3 regions of the Flavobacterium sp. WC2416 genome follow, and region 1 is predicted to be linked to each of the others. Evidence: riboswitches for the same ligand, from Rfam matches in the RefSeq annotation. Region 1 holds a riboswitch; each other region holds the start of a gene.
The links. Region 1 has a riboswitch for S-adenosylmethionine ahead of AB3G39_RS10665 (Na+/H+ antiporter NhaC family protein). Riboswitches for the same ligand answer to the same signal wherever they lie in the genome.
Positions count from the first base shown of each region.

Region 2: it holds a riboswitch for S-adenosylmethionine, as region 1 does, so the genes downstream of both, thrA (bifunctional aspartate kinase/homoserine dehydrogenase I) here and AB3G39_RS10665 (Na+/H+ antiporter NhaC family protein) in region 1, are expected to answer to the same signal.
Region 3: it holds a riboswitch for S-adenosylmethionine, as region 1 does, so the genes downstream of both, AB3G39_RS00280 (homocysteine S-methyltransferase family protein) here and AB3G39_RS10665 (Na+/H+ antiporter NhaC family protein) in region 1, are expected to answer to the same signal.

Region 1 is NZ_CP165626.1:2,510,885-2,517,817, reverse strand. It holds gene AB3G39_RS10700 (bifunctional UDP-3-O-[3-hydroxymyristoyl] N-acetylglucosamine deacetylase/3-hydroxyacyl-ACP dehydratase) at 1-404, shown strand, start outside; gene lpxA (acyl-ACP--UDP-N-acetylglucosamine O-acyltransferase) at 483-1,268, shown strand; gene efp (elongation factor P) at 1,389-1,955, shown strand; gene AB3G39_RS10685 (UDP-3-O-(3-hydroxymyristoyl)glucosamine N-acyltransferase) at 2,034-2,963, shown strand; gene AB3G39_RS10680 (nuclear transport factor 2 family protein) at 2,966-3,328, shown strand; gene sucD (succinate--CoA ligase subunit alpha) at 3,413-4,285, shown strand; gene AB3G39_RS10670 (hypothetical protein) at 4,374-4,796, shown strand; SAM-I-IV-variant riboswitch at 4,918-5,014, shown strand; gene AB3G39_RS10665 (Na+/H+ antiporter NhaC family protein) at 5,075-6,397, shown strand; gene fabG (3-oxoacyl-[acyl-carrier-protein] reductase) at 6,583-6,933, shown strand, end outside.
Region 2 is NZ_CP165626.1:77,162-84,094, reverse strand. It holds gene AB3G39_RS00355 (hypothetical protein) at 1-308, opposite strand, end outside; gene metK (methionine adenosyltransferase) at 431-1,681, opposite strand; gene AB3G39_RS00345 (hypothetical protein) at 2,491-2,697, shown strand; SAM riboswitch class I at 2,873-2,981, shown strand; gene thrA (bifunctional aspartate kinase/homoserine dehydrogenase I) at 3,062-6,448, shown strand; gene AB3G39_RS00335 (OsmC family protein) at 6,553-6,933, shown strand, end outside.
Region 3 is NZ_CP165626.1:63,518-70,450, forward strand. It holds gene metH (methionine synthase) at 1-1,024, opposite strand, end outside; gene AB3G39_RS00280 (homocysteine S-methyltransferase family protein) at 1,387-2,388, opposite strand; SAM riboswitch class I at 2,661-2,780, opposite strand; gene AB3G39_RS00285 (NAD(P)/FAD-dependent oxidoreductase) at 2,873-3,925, opposite strand; gene AB3G39_RS00290 (bifunctional precorrin-2 dehydrogenase/sirohydrochlorin ferrochelatase) at 4,112-4,693, opposite strand; gene cobA (uroporphyrinogen-III C-methyltransferase) at 4,680-5,474, opposite strand; gene AB3G39_RS00300 (nitrite reductase) at 5,467-6,933, opposite strand, start outside.

The DNA.
Region 1 (6,933 bases):
TTCCTCACAGACCTCCCTTTTTATTGATTGATAGAATTATAGAAATGTCTGAGAGTCATGTGGTAGGTATGAAAAATGTTACAATGAACGAGAATTTTTTCGTTGGGCATTTTCCAGAAGCTCCTGTAATGCCAGGGGTTTTAATAGTGGAAGCTATGGCACAAACAGGAGGAATATTAGTTTTAAGTACTGTTCCTGATCCTGAAAATTATTTGACTTATTTTATGAAAATAGATAATGTTAAATTCAAACATAAGGTATTACCAGGTGACACTTTGATTTTCAAATGTGATTTAATCACACCGATTAGAAGAGGGATTTGTCATATGCAAGCCAATGCTTATGCAAATGGAAAATTAGTTGCAGAAGCAGAATTAATGGCTCAGATTGCCAAAAAGCAATAAAAATTAAATTAGAATAAACACTCTAAGTCAATTATCTGGAGTTTATTATTCTGAAAATACTAATATAAAAAAAAGCAGATGAATCAACCCTTAGCATATGTTCATCCTGGCGCTAAAATCGCCAAAAATGTTGTAATAGAGCCTTTTACAACCATTCACAATAATGTTGTTATTGGTGATGGAACTTGGATAGGTTCTAATGTTACCATTATGGAAGGCGCAAGAATAGGAAAAAATTGCAATATATTTCCTGGTGCAGTAATATCTGCAGTACCGCAGGATTTAAAATTTGGTGGAGAAGAATCTTTAGCAATAATAGGTGATAATTGTACTATAAGAGAATGTGTCACCATTAATAGAGGAACAATTGCTTCAGGTCAAACAACCCTTGGGAACAATTGTTTAGTTATGGCTACAGCACATATTGCGCATGATTGTCACATTGGCGATAATGCAATTATCGTTAACGGTGTTGCATTAGCTGGACATGTTACGGTTGGGAAATTTGCCGTTATAGGTGGTTTAGCTGCTATTCATCAGTTTATTCATATTGGAGATCATGCGATGATTTCGGGTGGTTCATTAGTGAGGAAAGATGTTCCTCCTTTTACAAAAGCTGCTAAAGAACCTTTATCTTATGTTGGAATAAACTCAGTTGGGTTAAGAAGAAGAGGTTTTACAACGGAGAAAATTAAAGAGATTCAAGATATTTATAGAATTTTATATCAAAAAAACTATAATACAACCCAAGCAATTGGAATTATTGAAGCGGAAATGGAAGCAACTCCTGAGCGTGATGAAATATTAGATTTTATCAGAAATTCGTCTCGTGGTGTTATGAAAGGATATACCGGGAATTATTAAGGCCTAGTCCTCCCACTAGTTTGTGGAGGTATAGATAAAAATATAACAATAAGTAACACACTTCCATCCAGCTTCCCTTCACTTAAGAAAGGGCTGAAATGGAGAAAAAACAAAAATAAAATGGCATCTACATCAGACATCAAAAACGGATTATGTATTAAGTACAATAATGATATTTACAAAATCATTGAATTTCTTCATGTTAAACCAGGTAAAGGACCTGCATTTGTAAGAACCAAATTGAGAAGTTTGAGTAATGGAAAAGTATTGGATAATACATTTTCTGCAGGACATAAAATTGAAGAAGTACGTGTTGAAAATCATAAATTTCAATATTTATATCCAGAAGGAGATGACTTTCACTTTATGAATACAGAGACATTCGAACAAATATCTTTGAATAAAAACATCTTGGATTCACCAGACTTATTGAAAGAAGGTGAAAGCGTAATGGTTAGTATTAATACTGAAACTGACTTGCCTCTTTCAGTAGATATGCCTGCATCTGTAGTACTTGAAGTAACATATGCTGAACCAGGAATTAAAGGAAATACAGCTACAAATGCTACAAAATCGGCTACGGTAGAAACTGGAGCGACAGTAAATGTACCTTTATTCATTAACGAAGGAGATAAAATTAAAATAGATACAGCTTCAGGTTCATACATGGAGCGTGTTAAGGAATAATTTTTATACGTTTTTAGTTTTCAATCACTAGTAATTCTATTTTATTAGTGATTGAAAGCAAAGACTAAAAATAAATAAATGAAATTTACACAAGCACAATCTTTACTTGAAATTGCAAATTTGCTACAATGCGAATATGTTGGCAATGACAATTTTGAAGTTTTAGGAATGAATGAAATTCATGTTGTTGAACGCGGTGATATTGTTTTTGTTGATCATCCTAAGTATTATGATAAAGCATTAAATTCAGCAGCAACTATCATTTTAATAAATAAAAAAGTAGATTGTCCTCCTGGAAAAGCATTGTTAATTTCTGATGACCCGTTTAGAGATTTTAATACTTTAACAAAACATTTCAAACCTTTTCAATTTTCAAACGCTTCAATTTCTACTTCAGCTACAATTGGACAAGGTACTGTCGTACAGCCAAATAGTTTTGTAGGTAATCACGTTAAAATTGGAAAAAACTGCTTGATTCATTCTAATGTTTCGATTTACGATCATACAGTTATTGGCGACAATGTAATTATTCACGCAGGTACAATTTTGGGAGCTGACGCTTTTTACTATAAGAAACGTGAAGATGGTTTTGATCAATTACTTTCGGGTGGTAGAGTTGTAATTAAAGACAATGTTGGTATAGGTGCACTTTGTACAATTGACAAGGGGGTTACAGGTGATACAATCATTGGAGAAGGAACAAAAATTGACAATCAGGTACATGTTGGCCATGATACCGTGATTGGAAAAAAATGTCTTATCGCTTCACAAACTGGAATTGCAGGATGTGTAATTATTAAAGATGAAGTTACGATTTGGGGACAAGTAGGAACCACTAGCGGCATCACAATTGGAGAAAAAGCAGTAATTTTAGGGCAAACTGGAGTGACTAAATCGGTAGAAGGGGGTAAAACTTATTTCGGTACACCAATTGAAGAATCTAGAGAGAAGTTGAAACAACTGGCCAATATTAAAAGAATACCTGAGATACTCAATAAATTGAAATAATTATGTCGGCAAAAGAAATTATTCAAAAGTTTTACAAATCAGATGCGCTAATTGATAGTGACATTTTGAAAGATTATTTGCATTCTGATATCATTGTAGATTGGAATAGTAGTAAAGGATTTATTCAATTGGATTATGATTCTTTAGTGAGTCTCTCTAATGATTTGAGTAAAGCGTATGTTCGTTCGAAAGTAAGAATAAGTCATATCGTTTCAGAAAATGATATGGTTACGGTTCGTTATTCGCATTTTGTAAAAACAATAGAGAACCCTAGAGAAGAAATGTTATTGGCCCATTTTATTGCAATTTGGCAAATAAAAGACAATAAATTATATAGAGGTTATCAAATGAGTCAATTATCCTAATTTATTTGATAATAAAGGGCTAAAAATAATTTTCAAAACCTTACTTTTGCATCACAATTTTAAAAATCACATAAAATATATATCATGAGTGTTTTAGTTAATAAAGATTCCAAAATAATTGTTCAAGGATTTACAGGAAGCGAAGGAACTTTCCATGCTTCTCAAATGATTGAGTACGGTACAAACGTAGTTGGTGGTGTTACTCCAGGTAAAGGAGGATCAACTCATCTAGACAGACCTGTTTTCAATACTGTAAAAGACGCAGTTGAACAAGCTGGTGCTGACACAACAATCATTTTTGTACCACCTGCTTTTGCTGCGGACGCAATTATGGAAGCTGCTGATGCTGGAATAAAAGTAATTATCGCTATTACAGAAGGAATTCCTGTAGCTGATATGATCAAAGCAAATGCTTACGTAAAAGAAAGAAATGCTAGGTTAATAGGTCCTAACTGTCCTGGTATCATTACTCCAGGTGAAGCTAAAGTTGGTATTATGCCAGGTTTTGTATTTAAAAAAGGAACTGTAGGTATTGTTTCTAAATCAGGAACATTAACATATGAAGCGGCTGACCAAGTTGTAAAACAAGGATTAGGAATCACTACTGCAATTGGTATTGGTGGAGACCCAATCATTGGAACTACTACTAAAGAGGCAGTTGAATTATTGATGAATGACCCAGAAACAGAATGTATCGTTATGATAGGTGAGATAGGTGGTCAATTAGAAGCTGATGCTGCACATTGGATTAAAGCTGATGGTAACCGTAAGCCAGTTGTTGGTTTCATTGCAGGAGTTACTGCTCCAGCGGGTCGTACAATGGGTCACGCAGGTGCTATTGTTGGTGGATCAGATGATACTGCTGAAGCTAAAAAACAAATCATGAGAGAATGTGGAATTCACGTTGTAGATTCTCCAGCAGAAATTGGTAAAAAAGTTAAAGAAGTTATCGGATAATTGAAAAATTAGTGGTGATTTCAAGTCATTATAAAAATGCCTCACTTTTTTTGTGAGGCATTTTATTTAATATTAATACAAAAGAAAGATGTACAAAGAATTAAAAAAGTTTAAGGTAAGCGATAGCTTCACTTTTACAGCAGATGATAGCTTAGAGCAAGTATGCAACGCTTCTGAAGGAAGTGGTGTATTTTTAGTTTATGCAGTTGCAGATGAAAAAGAGTTAATCATGGTGGGTTCTACAGGAACTGTTCAAAACGATGGGTCTTTGAAAATCAAAAATGGTGGTTTGAAAGAAAAGATTGTTGAAGGACACCAGTTTGCAAAAACAGGAAGAAAATATTCTTGGCCAACACAAATGGTAAAAGAAGATATTAGCACTTTAGAAGTGGTTTGGTACGAAACTTTCAACGAGAATTCTAAGGGGATTCCAACATTCGTAGAAGGACAAGTGTTACAAAACTTCTTAGATGAAAATGGAAGATTACCAAAATGGAATGTGGCTTTCTAGTCAGTTTCAAAAATTATAATTTATTTATAAAAAGCTTTACTTCGGTAAGGCTTTTTTTTGGTTTTAAATTATAAAATCTACTTTACTATTGCTTTTTATATAAAATAATATTTACTTTTGCAGCCGTTATCACGAATCTCATAATGAGATAGCAACCTGCAACAACGAGCAAGGTGCTAAAACGATAAGCCAAATCCTTTGGAAAAAATGTTGTTTTACATTCCCATTTTTTTTTGCTTTAGTTTTCGTCATAATACTATCATTTTTAAAACTGATTTATGACTCATTTATTGAAAAAAAAGGGAAGTGCTTATGCTTTAATTCCTTTATTGATTTTTATTTTTACTTTTTTAGGAGCCGGAATTTGGCTTGATGACTTTTATGCTTTACCTGCTCCAATAGCGGTTTTAATTGGAATTATTGCTGCTTTTTTACTGTTCAAAGGTACAGCTGATGAAAAAGTAACCACCTTGATTGCAGGTTGCGGAGAGAGTAAAATTATGACCATGTGTTTGATTTATCTATTAGCAGGTGCTTTTGCAGTGGTTAGTAAAGCAATGGGAGGTGTTGATGCCGTGGTAAGTCTTGGAATTAATACTGTAGATGTGGCTTACTTTCCGTTGGGGATCTTTTTGATAGCCGCTTTTTTATCAACTGCTACAGGAACTTCTGTAGGTGCAATTGTGGCAATTGGGCCAATTGCGGTTGATTTGGCTAATTCTAGTGGCGCTTCATTGCCTTTGATTGCAGGTGCTTTGCTAGGTGGTTCGATGCTTGGAGATAATCTATCTATGATTTCGGATACTACAATTGCTGCGACACAATCCTTAGGTTGTGAATTGAAAGATAAATTTAAAATCAATTTATTCATTGCTTTTCCTGCTGCTATTATAACGATCGCAGTATTCTTTTATTTGGGATTGAATTCTGATATTACTGCAGTAGCTATTCCTAAAACAAGTTTTGAATGGATTGCAATTGTGCCTTATATTTTAGTAATTGTACTTGCATTGATTGGTGTTGATGTATTTTCTACCTTGATTATTGGAACTATATTGGCTGGATTAATTGGGTATTTTGGAAATCATTTTACGTTAATGGAATTTGCGCGAAAAATTCATGAAGGATTCACCAGTATGACCGAAATCTTTTTACTATCGATGCTGACTGGAGGTTTAGCCGCTATGGTGGATAAGGCTGGAGGTATTGATTTTTTATTGTACCAAATAAAAAAAAGCATTAAGAGTAAAAAATCAGCCCAAGCGGGGATAGGTGCTTTGGTGGGTTTTACTAATGTAGCTATTGCTAATAATACCGTTTCTATTGTTATTACTGGAGGAATTGCCAAGGAAATTAACGACGAATACAATTTAAGTTCCAAAAAAACAGCCGCCATTCTTGATATTTTTTCCTGTGTTATTCAAGGAATTTTGCCTTATGGTGCGCAAGTACTTTTGATTTTAAGTTTTGCTAATGGGAAACTTGATTTTATGGATTTGCTTGGGAATGCATGGTATCATCTATTTTTATTTATTTTTACTTTGGTAGCGATTTATAGTTCATTTTGGGATAAATTAGTAAAACGGTTTTTAGATATTTAAAATCGGGTCGATTTATAATGTTATTGAATTTGAAATTTTTTTTAAAAAAGGAATTATTCTATATTTGACGACTCTAAGATAGCCCTGATAGTAGTGGAAATCCTTTTATGTTTTTCTTTAAAACATAAAAGATTGAAGCGAATAGCGGGAATAGCTTCAAATAAAAATTAAACTAATTTTCGAATATGAAATTACTAGAAGGAAAAGTGGCCATTATAACAGGCGCAAGTCGCGGAATTGGGAAAGGAATCGCAGAAGTTTTTGCAAAACATGGAGCAAATGTGGCGTTTACTTACAGTTCATCTGTAGAATCGGCATTAGCATTAGAAAATGAATTGAATGCTTTGGGAATAAAAGCGAAAGGATACCAATCAAATGCCGCTGATTTTAATGAAGCGCAAACTATGGTTGAAGCTGTAATTGCTGAATTTGGTACTGTTGATATTTTAATCAATAATGCTGGAATTACAAAGGATAATTTGCTAATGCGTATGTCTGAAGAGGATTTTGACAAAGTAATTGATGTGAATTTGAAG
Region 2 (6,933 bases), 1.5 Mb from region 1:
TTCAATTGATTGTCTAAAATGATAACTGAATTGAAGTTTTCGTAGAATAAAATAATTTTCAAAGGATTTTGAATGTCCACTTTTGTGATTTTGCCTAAAGCAATATTTTTATAGTCTAACGATTCACCGTCTTTAGTTTTGGTGAACACATTATTTTTAATGGTGTAATGAAAACCAAATTGGTCATAACCTATAAATTCATCAGCATCGATTGCAATGTAATTTAACTTTGAAGCAAATAGCATTTTGTTCTGTCCAAAAACAGTAGCGATCGAGCTAAAAAAAAATAATACAATCAAGTTTTTCATAATGCAGGCAAATTACAAAAAAAGCATTATACTATTTTTTTTATTTTATAAGAATATAACTGGTGCAAAATGAAAAACCCAGCTTAAGAGCTGGGTTTTTTGTATAACTGAATTTAAATTAATTACAATCCAAAAGCCGTTTTAACTTGGTCAACAAAGTCTAATTTTTCCCATGTGAACAACTCAACTTCAACAGTTTTTGTTAATCCTCCTGGAGCAGAAAAAGTTTTCGTTACCGTTTCAGGTGTACGTCCCATATGTCCGTAAGCAGCTGTTTCACTGTAGATAGGGTTTCTTAATTTTAAGCGTTGTTCAATAAAGTAAGGACGCATATCAAAGATTGCTTCTACTTTTTTAGCAATTTCACCGTCAGTCAAGTTCAATTTTGATGTTCCGTAGGTCTCAATAAAGATTCCCATAGGTTTAGCAACACCAATAGCGTACGATACTTGTACTAAAATTTCACTAGCAACACCAGCAGCAACCAAGTTTTTAGCGATATGACGAGTTGCATAAGCAGCACTTCTATCTACTTTACTAGGGTCTTTACCTGAGAATGCACCTCCACCATGAGCACCTTTTCCACCGTAAGTATCCACAATGATTTTTCTACCAGTCAAACCAGTATCTCCATGAGGTCCACCTATTACAAATTTACCTGTTGGGTTAATGTGATAGTGAATCGCATCGTTAAATAAATGAGCGCTTTTTGGGTTTTTTGCAATGATTCTAGGAATCAAGATTTCCACAATGTCTTTCTTGATTTTAGCAAGCATAATCGCTTCTTCGTCAAAATCATCATGTTGAGTTGATATAACAATCGCGTCAATACGAGTTGGGATGTTATCATCACTATATTCAAGTGTTACTTGAGATTTAGCGTCAGGACGTAAATAAGTGATTGCTGTATTTTCACGTCTTAATAGCGCTAATTCTTGTAATAATTTATGAGATAAATCAAGTGCCAATGGCATATAATTCTCTGTTTCGTTTGTAGCGTAACCAAACATCATTCCTTGATCTCCAGCACCTTGCTCTTCAGGGCTTGAACGGTCAACACCTTGATTAATATCTGCAGATTGTTCGTGAATTGCCGAAAGAATACCACAAGAATTGGCTTCAAACATATACTCGCTTTTTGTGTAACCAATTTTTCGAATTACATCACGAGCAATTTGTTGTACATCTAGATAGGTATTAGATTTTACTTCACCTGCTAAAATTACTTGACCAGTAGTCACTAAAGTTTCACAAGCTACTTTTGAATCAGCGTCAAATGCTAAAAAGTTATCAATTAATGCGTCTGAAATTTGATCTGCAATTTTGTCTGGATGTCCTTCGCTCACAGATTCTGACGTAAATAAATAAGCCATAATAATTTTTATTTTAAAATTAAGCGAGGAAAAATAATTGCAAATATCGAGCTAAAGGAGAGTTTCTGCTTTAGCATTTTTTCTACTGAAAAATTTTCAGTATTCATAATGAATTCGTTTCATTATGAAGAGGTTGCAATCAGTTCAAATTTTTCCTCTTGTATTTGGGTGCAAATGTATGAAACCATTTTGAATTGCAAATTAAACTTAACTATTTTTTAAATTAAAAATCAAATTAAATAGTACAACTGGTTTGAGGTCGTGATTTTTAAAAAAGTAACAGGAGTGCCAGTTTAAAACGAAAAAGTAATTGATTTCATAACATTATCAGTGTTATTTGTTAATAGTATCTCTGTTTTTCATTTTAAAGATGAAAATATCGTTAAATAGTTGTGAATTATTTGGAAGATACAGAATTAAATAAGATATTTGTTTCAGTAAAAAATACCAAAGATGAATTTTAATATTTGTAAACAATTTGTAGTCCTATCGAAGAAATTCGGGAGCTAGTTATTGCTTTAAATTATATATAATATAATATAGCAAAAGCCTCCCAAGACAATTGGGAGGCTTTTTTAATTTATACAAATAGTACGATTCATAAAAATAAATAAATGAAAATATTTTCAAATAAAAAGATTCAGATAGTTGTCGCAATGTTTTGCGATAAGGTCTGTTGATTCCAAAAGTATAAGTTTTATATAACTTGAATCCTTTTGGTATTTTGTCCAAAAGGATTTTTTTTATTCTGGTATCTAAATTTTTTTAAAATAATAAAGAGAAAACAAACTAACTTAAATATAATTATCATGAGTACAACTAACAAATTTTCAAGAACATTGGGGTTTCTAAGGAATTTAAGAGGCAAAAAAAATACGGACAACGGACTAGTTGTTGATGAATTAGTGAATCCAAGATTGGGAATGGAAATACCAGACTCAAAAAAATCTAAAAAAGCAGTCAATTCATTACAACTTTTAATGTATTCAAAAGAAAATGATACACTTTTCATTTAATTGGAAGTTGTTCAACATCCCTTTTGTACGCGAGTAATTTCTGAATAGTTATATTCAGCGATGCCTTGCGTTTTTTTGTTAAATATATTTTTAGCTAAAAATCAGAATGTTTAAAATTTGTTTGTTTAAAAAATTAGTAGTTAATTTGCATCATTAAGTTCACAAACGTATTGAAATGTTATAAAGAAAGGACGAGGGATTAGACCCGATGAAGCCTTAGCAACCCTTTGAGAAATCGAAGAAGGTGCTGCATTCTACCACTCCCAAAAGTGGAAAGATAACAACAAGAAATTCTCTAGTAATTCCCTAGTTTTTTCTTTCTAATATTTCCAAATACAAATCAAAATCAATAAAAGATTTGACATTGGAAAATAAACCAACACATATTACCTTACAAAATTTCACCACCCATAATGGTGCATTATACGCTAGCCTCAACTTAAGTTATCAAGTTTTTGGTGCTCCGCTGCATACAGCTCCCATTATTTTAATAAACCATGCCTTGACCGGAAATTCACAAGTTATTGGTGAATCAGGTTGGTGGAATGATATCGTGGGTGTCGATAAAACAATTGATACTAGAAAATATACTATTGTCTCTTTTGATGTACCAGGTAACGGATTCAATTCGGCTACCATAGAGAATTACAGAGATTTTATCGCCAGAGATATTGCTAGGATTTTCATCGAAGGACTTCGGTTTTTGAAAATTGATAGTTTATTTGCTCTCATTGGCGGTTCTGTGGGTGGTGGAATTGCTTGGGAAATTTTAGCTTTGGAACCTAAATTGGCACAAAACTTTATTCCTATTGCTACTGATTGGAAAGCGACAGACTGGTTGATTGCTAATTGTTATTTGCAAGAGCAAATCCTTAATAATTCTAAAAAACCAATTGAAGACGCGCGTATTCACGCCATGTTGTGCTACCGAACACCTGAATCTTTCAAAGAAAAATTTAATAGGGATATCAATGTGCAACTCGAAACATTTCAAGTAGAAAGTTGGTTGAATTACCACGGAGAAAAACTAGAAAAAAGGTTTCAACTATCTGCTTATAAAATGATGAATCAATTGTTGAAAACGATTGATATTACTCGGAATCATGAGTCTTTAGAATCGATTATTTCAAAAGTAGATGCCAATATATACATTGTAGGAATCAATTCGGATTTGTTTTTTACAGCAAAAGAAAATCGAGAAACCTATAATGAAATTAAAAAATTTAAAAATAATGTATTCTATAGTGAGATTGACTCACAACACGGGCACGATGCCTTCTTGATGGAATACGAACAATTAGACAATTTATTAGAAGTTGTTTTTAAAAATAAAAAGCAGATGAAAATAGTAAAATTTGGTGGAAAATCTTTGGCTAACGGCGAAGGAATCAATACAGTTTTGGATATTATTGAAAGTAAAGTAAAGCAAGAAGAAAAAATTGCTGTTGTAGTTTCGGCACGTGGCAAAGCAACAGATGAGCTTGATGATATTTTAACCATCGCTGCCAAAAACGGAAACTATAAGCCTTTACTAGAAAGTTTTAAAACCTATCAAAAAGACGGTTTTGACGCAGTAGATTTCTCGGCTGAATTTGATAAACTAGACAAACTATTTGAAGGGGTAAGTTTAATTGGCGATTATAGCCCTAAAATCAAAGACCAAGTTTTAGCGCAAGGTGAAGTGCTTTCGGCAAAATTACTTGTGTTTTTATTGAATCAAAAAAACATTTCTGCAAAGCTGGCTGATACAAGAGAGTTGATTGTAACCGACTCTAATTTTGGTGATGCACAACCATTAGACGCTCTTTCTAAAAAGAATATTATCCAAGTTTTTAAAGAAAATAAAGATTTCGTTCTAGTACTTACTGGTTTTATTGGTTCTAATGGGAAACAAGAAACAACCACTTTGGGTAGAAACGGAAGTAATTATACTGCTTCATTAATCGCTAATTATATTAATGCCGAGGAATTACAAAATTTCACGCATGTTGATGGGATTTATACTGCTAATCCAGAATTGGTTTTAGACGCAAAGAAGATTGAATCGTTGTCGTATAACGAAGCGAATGAAATGGCTAATTTTGGCGCGAACATTTTACATGCGAAAACAATTATTCCGTTATTAGAAAAAAATATTCCACTTCGAATTCTGAATACGTTTAATCATGAAAATAAAGGAACGTTAATTACTTCTAACTCTAATGCTGCAGGAATTAAAACATTGTCTGTTTTAGAAAATGTGTCTTTGGTAAATTTAGAAGGAAGAGGATTACTAGGAAAAACGGGTGTTGATGCGCGTATTTTTAGAGTGATGGGTGATAATGATATTAGTGTAAGTATTATTTCGCAAGGTTCTTCTGAAAGAGGAATTGGTCTTGTGGTTGCTGCTGATAAAGCGACAAAAGCCATGATCGAATTAGAAAAAGAATTCGAAAATGATTTTTATTCTAAGGATGTCAATAAAATCACGGTGACTGATAATGTATCGGTTATTTCGATTATTGGTCAGGATCTAAGTACGTTTCACAAGCCTTATACGGCTTTGATAAAAAATAAAATTGTTCCTATTTTATTCAACAATACTGTTACAGGTAAGAATGTCAGTTTAGTGGTTAAAAAATCAGAACTAAACAAAGCATTGAACGTAATTCATGGAGAGATTTTTGGAGTGGCCAAGAAAATCAATATTGCCATTTTTGGTCATGGATTAGTAGGGGGAACTTTGATAAATCAAATTTTAGAATCGGCCAAAGCCATCGAAAAAAGAAAAGACGTTAAGCTAAATGTGTTTGCTATTGCTAATTCTAGAAATGTCCTTTTGAATAAAAATGGAGTTTCGGCTAACTGGAAAAATGAAATTCAAACTAACGGTGCTTCATATACGATTGATGATGTAATTGCTTACGCAAATGAGCACCATCTAGAGAATTTGATTGCCGTTGATAATACAGCTAGTGCAACGTTTGTAGAGAACTATATTCCGCTTGCCGAAAATAGTTTTGATTTAATCTCTTCCAATAAAGTGGCCAATACCTTGAGTTATGGTTTTTATAAAGAACTGAGAAAAGTATTGGCTGATAATCAAAAGAATTATTTGTATGAAACCAATGTTGGTGCAGGTTTACCGTTAATTGACACGATAAAATTATTGCATCTTTCGGGTGAAAATATTACTAAAATAAAAGGAGTTTTCTCAGGAACATTGAGTTATTTATTCAATAATTTCTCGGCTAAGGATGTTCCTTTTAGCGAAATATTGAAAGAGGCTATTGATAATGGATATACTGAACCAGACCCAAGAGAGGATTTGTGTGGGAATGACGTAGGAAGGAAATTGTTGATTTTGGCAAGAGAATTGGACTTACAAAATGAATTTGAAGAAATTGATATTCAGAATTTAATTCCAGAGCATTTACGTGAAGGAAGTGCCGCTGATTTCTTGACTAAACTGAAAGAATTTGATCCTATTTACGATAAAATAAAAAGCGATCAAAAACCAAATCACGTTTTGAGATACATTGGAGAATTATCAGGAGATTTGCAACATGACAAAGGGATTTTGGAAGTAAAATTAGTTTCCGTACCTTCGGATACCGCTTTGGGAGGCTTGAAAGGTTCTGATTCTTTCTTCGAAATTTATACAGAATCCTACGGAGATCGACCAATTGTAATTCAAGGAGCAGGAGCCGGTTCAGCAGTTACTGCTAGAGGAGTTTTTGGAGATATATTAAGACTATCGGATAAAGGGTAATGATTTAAGATTGTAGAGTAACTATTTTTGATTTCAGATTTAAAAAAATAATAAAATCCGCGTTTGCAAATCCGTTTCATCCGCGTTCAAATAAATGCATAACTATGAAAATCACATTAAATAGAGTAAATGACAATTTCCATTTCGAATTAAAAAACGAACGTGGGCATATTGTAAACGTAGATAGCCGTCCAGAATTTGGTGGCGATGATCAAGGACCAAGTCCGATGGAATTAGTATTAATGGGAGTTGCAGGATGTAGCGCCATCGATATGATTTCGATTCTAAAAAAACAAAGACAAGAAATTACTTCTTTCAAAGCTGAGGTTGAGGGAGAGCGCGTGCAAGTAGGAGAAGCAAAACCTTTTAAAGATATTCACTTGGTTTTTTACTTAGAAGGAAACATAAAAGAAGATAAAGCAGCCAAGGCAGCACAATTGTCTTTCGATAAATATTGTTCCGTTTCTAAGACATTAGAACCTACA
Region 3 (6,933 bases), 1.5 Mb from region 1:
TAAATTGATCCACCCCTTTTACAAGTGAGTGTGTAATTCTTTCTTGAACAGTTCCTGAACGCCATTCTTGAACAGCCTTTTCATTACTTTTTACATCTCCTTTTACATTCTCGGCAAAATCCAATAAACGCTCTGTAGCATCATCACGTCTATTCAAAATTACATCTTCAACATGTTCTAATAAATCTTTTGGAATCTCATCATAAATTGAAAGCATTTCTGGATTTACAATACCCATCGTCATTCCATTTTGAATGGCATGATACAAGAAAACGGAGTGCATCGCTTCACGAACAGTATCATTTCCTCTAAAAGAAAACGACACATTACTTACCCCTCCACTAATGTGTGCATGCGGTAAATTTTCGCGAACCCATTTAGTCCCTCTAAAGAAGTCCAACGCATTCAAGCGGTGTTCTTCCATTCCAGTTGCAACTGGAAATATATTTAAATCAAAAATAATATCCTGAGCCGGAAAACCCACTTTATTCACCAAAATATCATAGGAACGTTGGCAAATTTCAACTCGGCGTTCGTAATTATCCGCTTGCCCTGTTTCATCAAAAGCCATGATAATTGCTGCAGCACCATAGCGCTTAATTAGTTTTGCATGGTGAATAAATTGCTCTTCTCCTTCTTTCAAAGAAATAGAATTTACCACACTTTTTCCTTGTACTACTTTTAGACCTGCTTCGATAATATCCCATTTTGAGCTATCAATCATAATAGGCACACGAGAAATATCGGGTTCGGCAGCAATTAAATTTAGGAATTTTGTCATGGCATATTCACCATCCAGCATTCCTTCATCCATATTAATATCGATGATTTGCGCACCACCTTCTACTTGTTCCTTAGCAATACTTAGTGCTTCTTCGTATTTTTCTTCTTTGATTAATCGAAGGAATTTTCTAGAACCTGTTACATTGGTACGTTCTCCAATATTCACAAATACGCTATCAGGCGTAATGATTAAAGGCTCTAATCCCGATAATACAAGGTTTTTTCTAGTTTCTTGTGCCATTTTTTATTTTTATTTGTCCTGCAAGGTTTCTAAAACCATGTAGGTTTAACTTTTTAATTCTTCTTATTTTGGGCGTGACCACAAGGGTCGGGCTATTCGTTACAAGTCCTCGACTAATTCCGCTTTCGCTTCATTTGTCTGTGGGCTTTTCACTGCTATCCCTCACGCGGGCAATGCCCCTATCATTACGAGAAACGAATTCTCTCGTCCTACAATCCTGCAAGGTTTTTTTAACCTTGTAGGTTTATTTCTCGATTCACTTTCTCAATTTATACCTACAAGGTTAAAAAAACCTTGCAGGAAAAGCTATTTACTTATAATGTAGCAGTTTTAGACGCGATAAATTGCGTCTCTATCCCCGTTTACATTGTTGCCGAAGATACTCTTGGTTTATAATCCTTGGCGATATCAGCAATTAACTTGATGTGTTCTGGCGTTGTTCCGCAACAACCGCCTATAATGTTTACTAAATTATCGTCTAAATAGGTTTTAATTTGCGCTTGCATCTCTTGTGGTGTTTCATCGTATTCTCCAAAGGCATTTGGTAATCCTGCATTAGGATGCGCTGATACATTGAAAGAAGTATTTTGTGATAAAGTCTGCAAGTATGGTTTCAACAAATCGGCACCAAGGGCACAATTGAAACCTACACTCAATAATGGAATATGAGAAACTGAAACCAAGAAAGCCTCTACTGTTTGCCCCGAAAGTGTTCTTCCTGAAGCATCGGTAATCGTTCCTGAAACCATGATGGGAATATCGATATTGCGTTCGTCTTTTACTTCTTCAATAGCAAAAAGCGCTGCTTTCGCATTTAAGGTATCGAAAATAGTTTCAACGAGCAATAAATCACTTCCTCCGTCAATTAATGCTTCCACTTGTTGCTTGTACGCAATGCGCAAATCATCAAAAGTTACGGCTCTATATCCTGGATCGTTTACATCTGGTGACATACTGGCAGTACGGTTTGTTGGTCCTATTGAACCCGCTACAAAACGAGGTTTGTCTGGATTTTTAGCTGTCCATTCATCGGCTACTTCACGGGCTAATTTTGCCGATTCATAGTTCAACTCATATACAATATCTTCCAGATGATAATCGGCCATACCGATAGTCGTTCCTGAGAAGGTATTGGTTTCAACAATATCAGCTCCAGCCTCAAAATAAGCTGCGTGAACCGCTTTTATGGCTTGTGGTTGTGTAAGTGACAATAAATCGTTGTTTCCTTTTAAGGAATGTGGAAAATCTTTGAAACGCTCTCCACGAAAATCTTCTTCGGAGAAATTGTAGCGCTGCAACATGGTTCCCATCGCTCCATCGAGGATGAGTATGTTTTTTTTAATGGCTTCTTGAATACTTGACATAACTTTTTATTTCTTGTAAACCACAATGATTTGTTGTGATTTATACTTTTGATTATTAATTACAAAAGTTCACTATTGTTTCTTTTTAGCCCTGATTGCAGTGAAAATCCTTTTTATCCTGAATTTAGTTCAGGATCCTGAACTAAATTCAGGATAAAAGATTGAAACGGAAAGCAGGAAGGATGATGGTAAAAAAGCACCAATCATTCGCTCTAAAAAAATATCGATATGTTGTCAAGAAAAGGTTTGAGAAATACTATAAAAGTATTCTTGTGTTATCTATCTTGGATGCTGAAACAAGTTCAGCATAAAGTAGAATGTAGCACCTTCTTTAAAGATAAAGGGTTGCTAAGGTTTCATCGGGTCTTTCCCTCCGCCTTTCGTGATAACTTTCAATAAATATAGGAACAGTGCAAAGTAAAGACATAGCGCTAATACTTGCAAGTATTAGCGCTATATTTTTTAACTTGAATGTGATAAATTGTTATACTATAGCTTTTACCACTGCTTTTGGCGCCTCTTTACGAGTTCCGTCAAAACCGTCAACACCAGAAACTGTAGTATATTTCAACACATATCGTTTCCCTGGATTGATAATTTGGTACGCTGCCTGGCACATTAATGTTGCTTCATGGAAACCACAAAGAATTAATTTTAATTTACCTGGATAGGTATTCACATCTCCAATGGCAAAAATACCCGGAATATTAGTTTGATAATCTAAAGCATTGTTTACTTTGATTGCATTTTTTTCAATTTCTAATCCCCAATGTCCTATAGGACCTAATTTTGGTGTAAGACCAAAAAGAGGAATAAAGAAATCTGTTTCAATTTTACGATGCGCTCCATTTTCATCAATGTCAATTGATTCAATATGTTCTGCTCCGTTTATTCCTACGACCTCAGCAGGGGTAATCATACGAATTTTTCCGGCATCTTTTAATTCTTGTACTTTTTCAACAGAATCTAATGCACCACGAAATTCGTTACGACGGTGAATCAATGTCACCTCAGAAGCCACATTAGAAAGGAAAATACTCCAGTCCAATGCTGAATCTCCTCCACCAGCAATTACTACTCTTTTGTTTCTAAACTCTTCAGGATCTTTTATAAAATATTTAATCCCTTTATTTTCATAGAAATCAATTCCATCAATAAGCGGCTTTCTAGGTTCGAAACTTCCTAAACCACCTGCAATTGCAATTACTTTTGCATGAAACTCAGTTCCTTCATTTGAAGTTACAATAAAACTTCCGTCTTCTTGTTTTTCAATTGTTTCAGCACGTTCACCAAGAGTAAACCCAGGTTCGAATTGCTTGATTTGCTCCATTAGATTATCTACTAAATCTCCTGCTAATACATCAGGAAATCCTGGAATATCATAAATAGGTTTTTTAGGATATAATTCTGATAATTGACCACCTGGTTGTGGTAAAGCATCTAATATATGGCATTTTAATTTTAATAATCCTGCTTCAAAAACGGCAAATAAACCAGTTGGACCGGCTCCTATTATAAGGATATCTGTTTCAATCATGTTCAATACTTTTATTCCTCCCCCCAGCCCCCTTCCCAAGGAGGGGGAGACTGGGTAGAGTTTCTTTTGTTATACTTGTTCTTACTTATTATTCTTTTCACAAAGGAACGAATGAATATCTCAAAAATAAATGATAAATATCATTAGGATTCTTTGTTCTTTAATGTTGACTGTATTATCTCGGTTCTATTCTTTATTCTTTAACGATTCTGTAATTTCATTCATCTTCTGAACTTTCTCTTCGAAATCTCCTTTTAAGGTTTTGCGATATTCGTTTAGATTTTCGACCATTTTATTGATGTCTTCTGGAATAACCTCTTCAAAAAATTCTCGTAATCTTTTGGCTGTTGTTGGTGATTTTCCATTGGTTGAAATAGCAATTTTCACATTTCCTTTGGTTACAATTCCACCCAAGTAATAATCACATAAATCAGGCGTATCGGCAATATTGCAAATGAGATACCTTTCTCTAGACAAATTGTAAATCCTTCTATTCACTTCAAGATCATCCGTACAAGCAATAACCATATGCCGTTTTTTGAGCATTTTTTTCTTGAACTTCTTATCGGTCAATGTAACCGTTTCGTGCTTATCTGCCAATGTTACCAATTCAGGTAAAAATCGTGGTGCTACCACCTCAACATTAGCATTCGGACTTGATTTCAGCAAAAAACTTAATTTTTCTAATCCTACATTTCCTCCTCCCACGATCAATACTTTCATATTGTGCAGCTTCAAAAACACGGGATATAATTCATTCCTTTCCATAAACTAATAGTTTGTTATGATTGGATTTTAACTCTTTGTAAAACCCTTTCCTTTTCTTACTATCACCTACTACCGCTCCGATTACAATAATGGCTGGAGAACTTAACTTTTGTTCAACAACAATTTTTTGAATCGTATTTATTGTTCCAATTCCTATTTTTTCCTCTGGAGTCGTACCGTTTTGAATGATCGCTACAGGTGTTTCACCTTTGGATTCTTTTTGGAAAATAGCAACAATTTCTTCTAATTTGCTCATTCCCATCAGTACTACTACAGTAGCTGAAGATTGAGCTGCCAAGGCCACATCAGTTGATAATTGTCGAGCCGAAGTCGTTCCTGTTATTACCCAAAAACTCTCCGAAACTCCTCTTTTTGTCAACGAAATACCTTGATATGCTGGAACTGCGATAGCCGATGAAATTCCAGGAACAACAAATGTAGGAATTCCAAAGCTTTCTACATACTCTATTTCTTCACTTCCTCTGCCGAAAATGAAAGGATCTCCTCCTTTAAGACGAACGACATGACCATAAGTCAAGGCATTATCTACAATTAGTTGGTTGATTTGGTCTTGTGTGTAAGCGTGACATCCTTTCCTTTTTCCGACAAATATTTTTAAAGCCCTCTTTGGAGCATAACTTAATAATTCTTCATTAGCCAAAGCATCGTATAAAACCACATTAGCTTCAGCCAATGCTTTCGCACCTTTTATGGTCAACAAATCTGGATCTCCCGGACCTGCACCTACTAAAGTTACTATGGGTTTTATGGTATTATGCATTTGCTAAATCTTTGGCTCTGTATGTTTCAATATTTTCAAAAAAAGCAATTGCTTCTTGAATGTATTTTTGTGCAAACACTTCAGATGGTTCATTTTGATTGATTTGATACACCAAGTCTTTAAAACTAGAATCTAAAATAATTTTGTTTGTTTCAACAAAAACAGTATCAAACAAATTGATGATTCCTGCATGGTGATTTGTTTTTTGGTTTTCAGCCAATAACAATGCTTTTGCTCCATTTACAAATCCTGCATATGCCAAGTAAATCGCATCAGCCCATTTTTTGTCTTCAAAAGCTTCTTGAGCGAAAGTCAATTTATCTTTGGCTTCCAAGATTAAAGTAGCTACTAAGTCAATTACAACTCCAGCACATTCTCCTACTCCAACCGCTTTTACATAATTATCTGCATTTCCCCAGTCGATAAAATCTTCGTCTGTTAGATTGGTAACATCTGCTAATGGTTTAAGGAACTCATAAAAATATTTTTCCCCTTTTGCATCGTAATAATCTAAAAACGACAATCCGTTTGCATTTGCTTCGAAATCATTTAAGATATAACGCAATGCATCAGGTCCTCTACGACTTGGAATCTTAATTACTTTATCCGAAAAACGACCTTTTCCATCACCTAAAATCCCACCTCCAAGTAACACTTGCAACGCTGGCGCCACTAGTTTACCAGAGTTGATAGACATTCCTTGAAAACCAATTTGCGACATGTTGTGTTGCCCACAAGCATTCATACAACCACTAATTTTTATAGTAATTTCTCTGTTGTCTTTATATTGAGGGAATTCTAATTTCAACACTCTTTCTAATTCTTCGGCAATTCCTGTACTGCTTGCAATACCTAAATTACAAGTATCAGTCCCAGGACAAGCTGTAATATCACCAATAGTGTCATAGCCTAAAGCTACAAAATCTAATTTGGCTAATTCTTGGTAGAAGAACCCTAAGTTTTCTTCTTTTATATTTCGAAGAACAATGTTTTGTCTTAGTGAAAAACGCAGTTCATTAGCTCCGTAATTTTTAATTAAATTGGCTAAAATTCTCGCTTTATCCGTATAAAAATCTCCTAAAAGTACCTTGATTCCAATAGCTACATATCCCGATTGTTTTTGGGCAATAACGTTAGATTTTTTCCACGCTTCAAATGCAGCTGTATCTTCAATAGTAACTTTTGGCACTTCTAATAAAGTGGCTGGAATAGCACCATCAAAATCAGTGGTGTCAATTTCAACTGTTTGGTAAGACAATGCTTTTTTCTCTTCGTCTACCAATCTCAAAAATTCGTCACGCCCCAAATCTTTGATTAAGAATTTCATACGTGCTTTTAAACGTTTGGCTCTTTCGCCATAACGATCAAAAACTCTTAAAACCCCTTCTGTTGTTGGGATAATTTGGTTTACAGGAATAAATTCTGATAATAGTTCAGCGTGGCTTGGTTGAGAACCTAA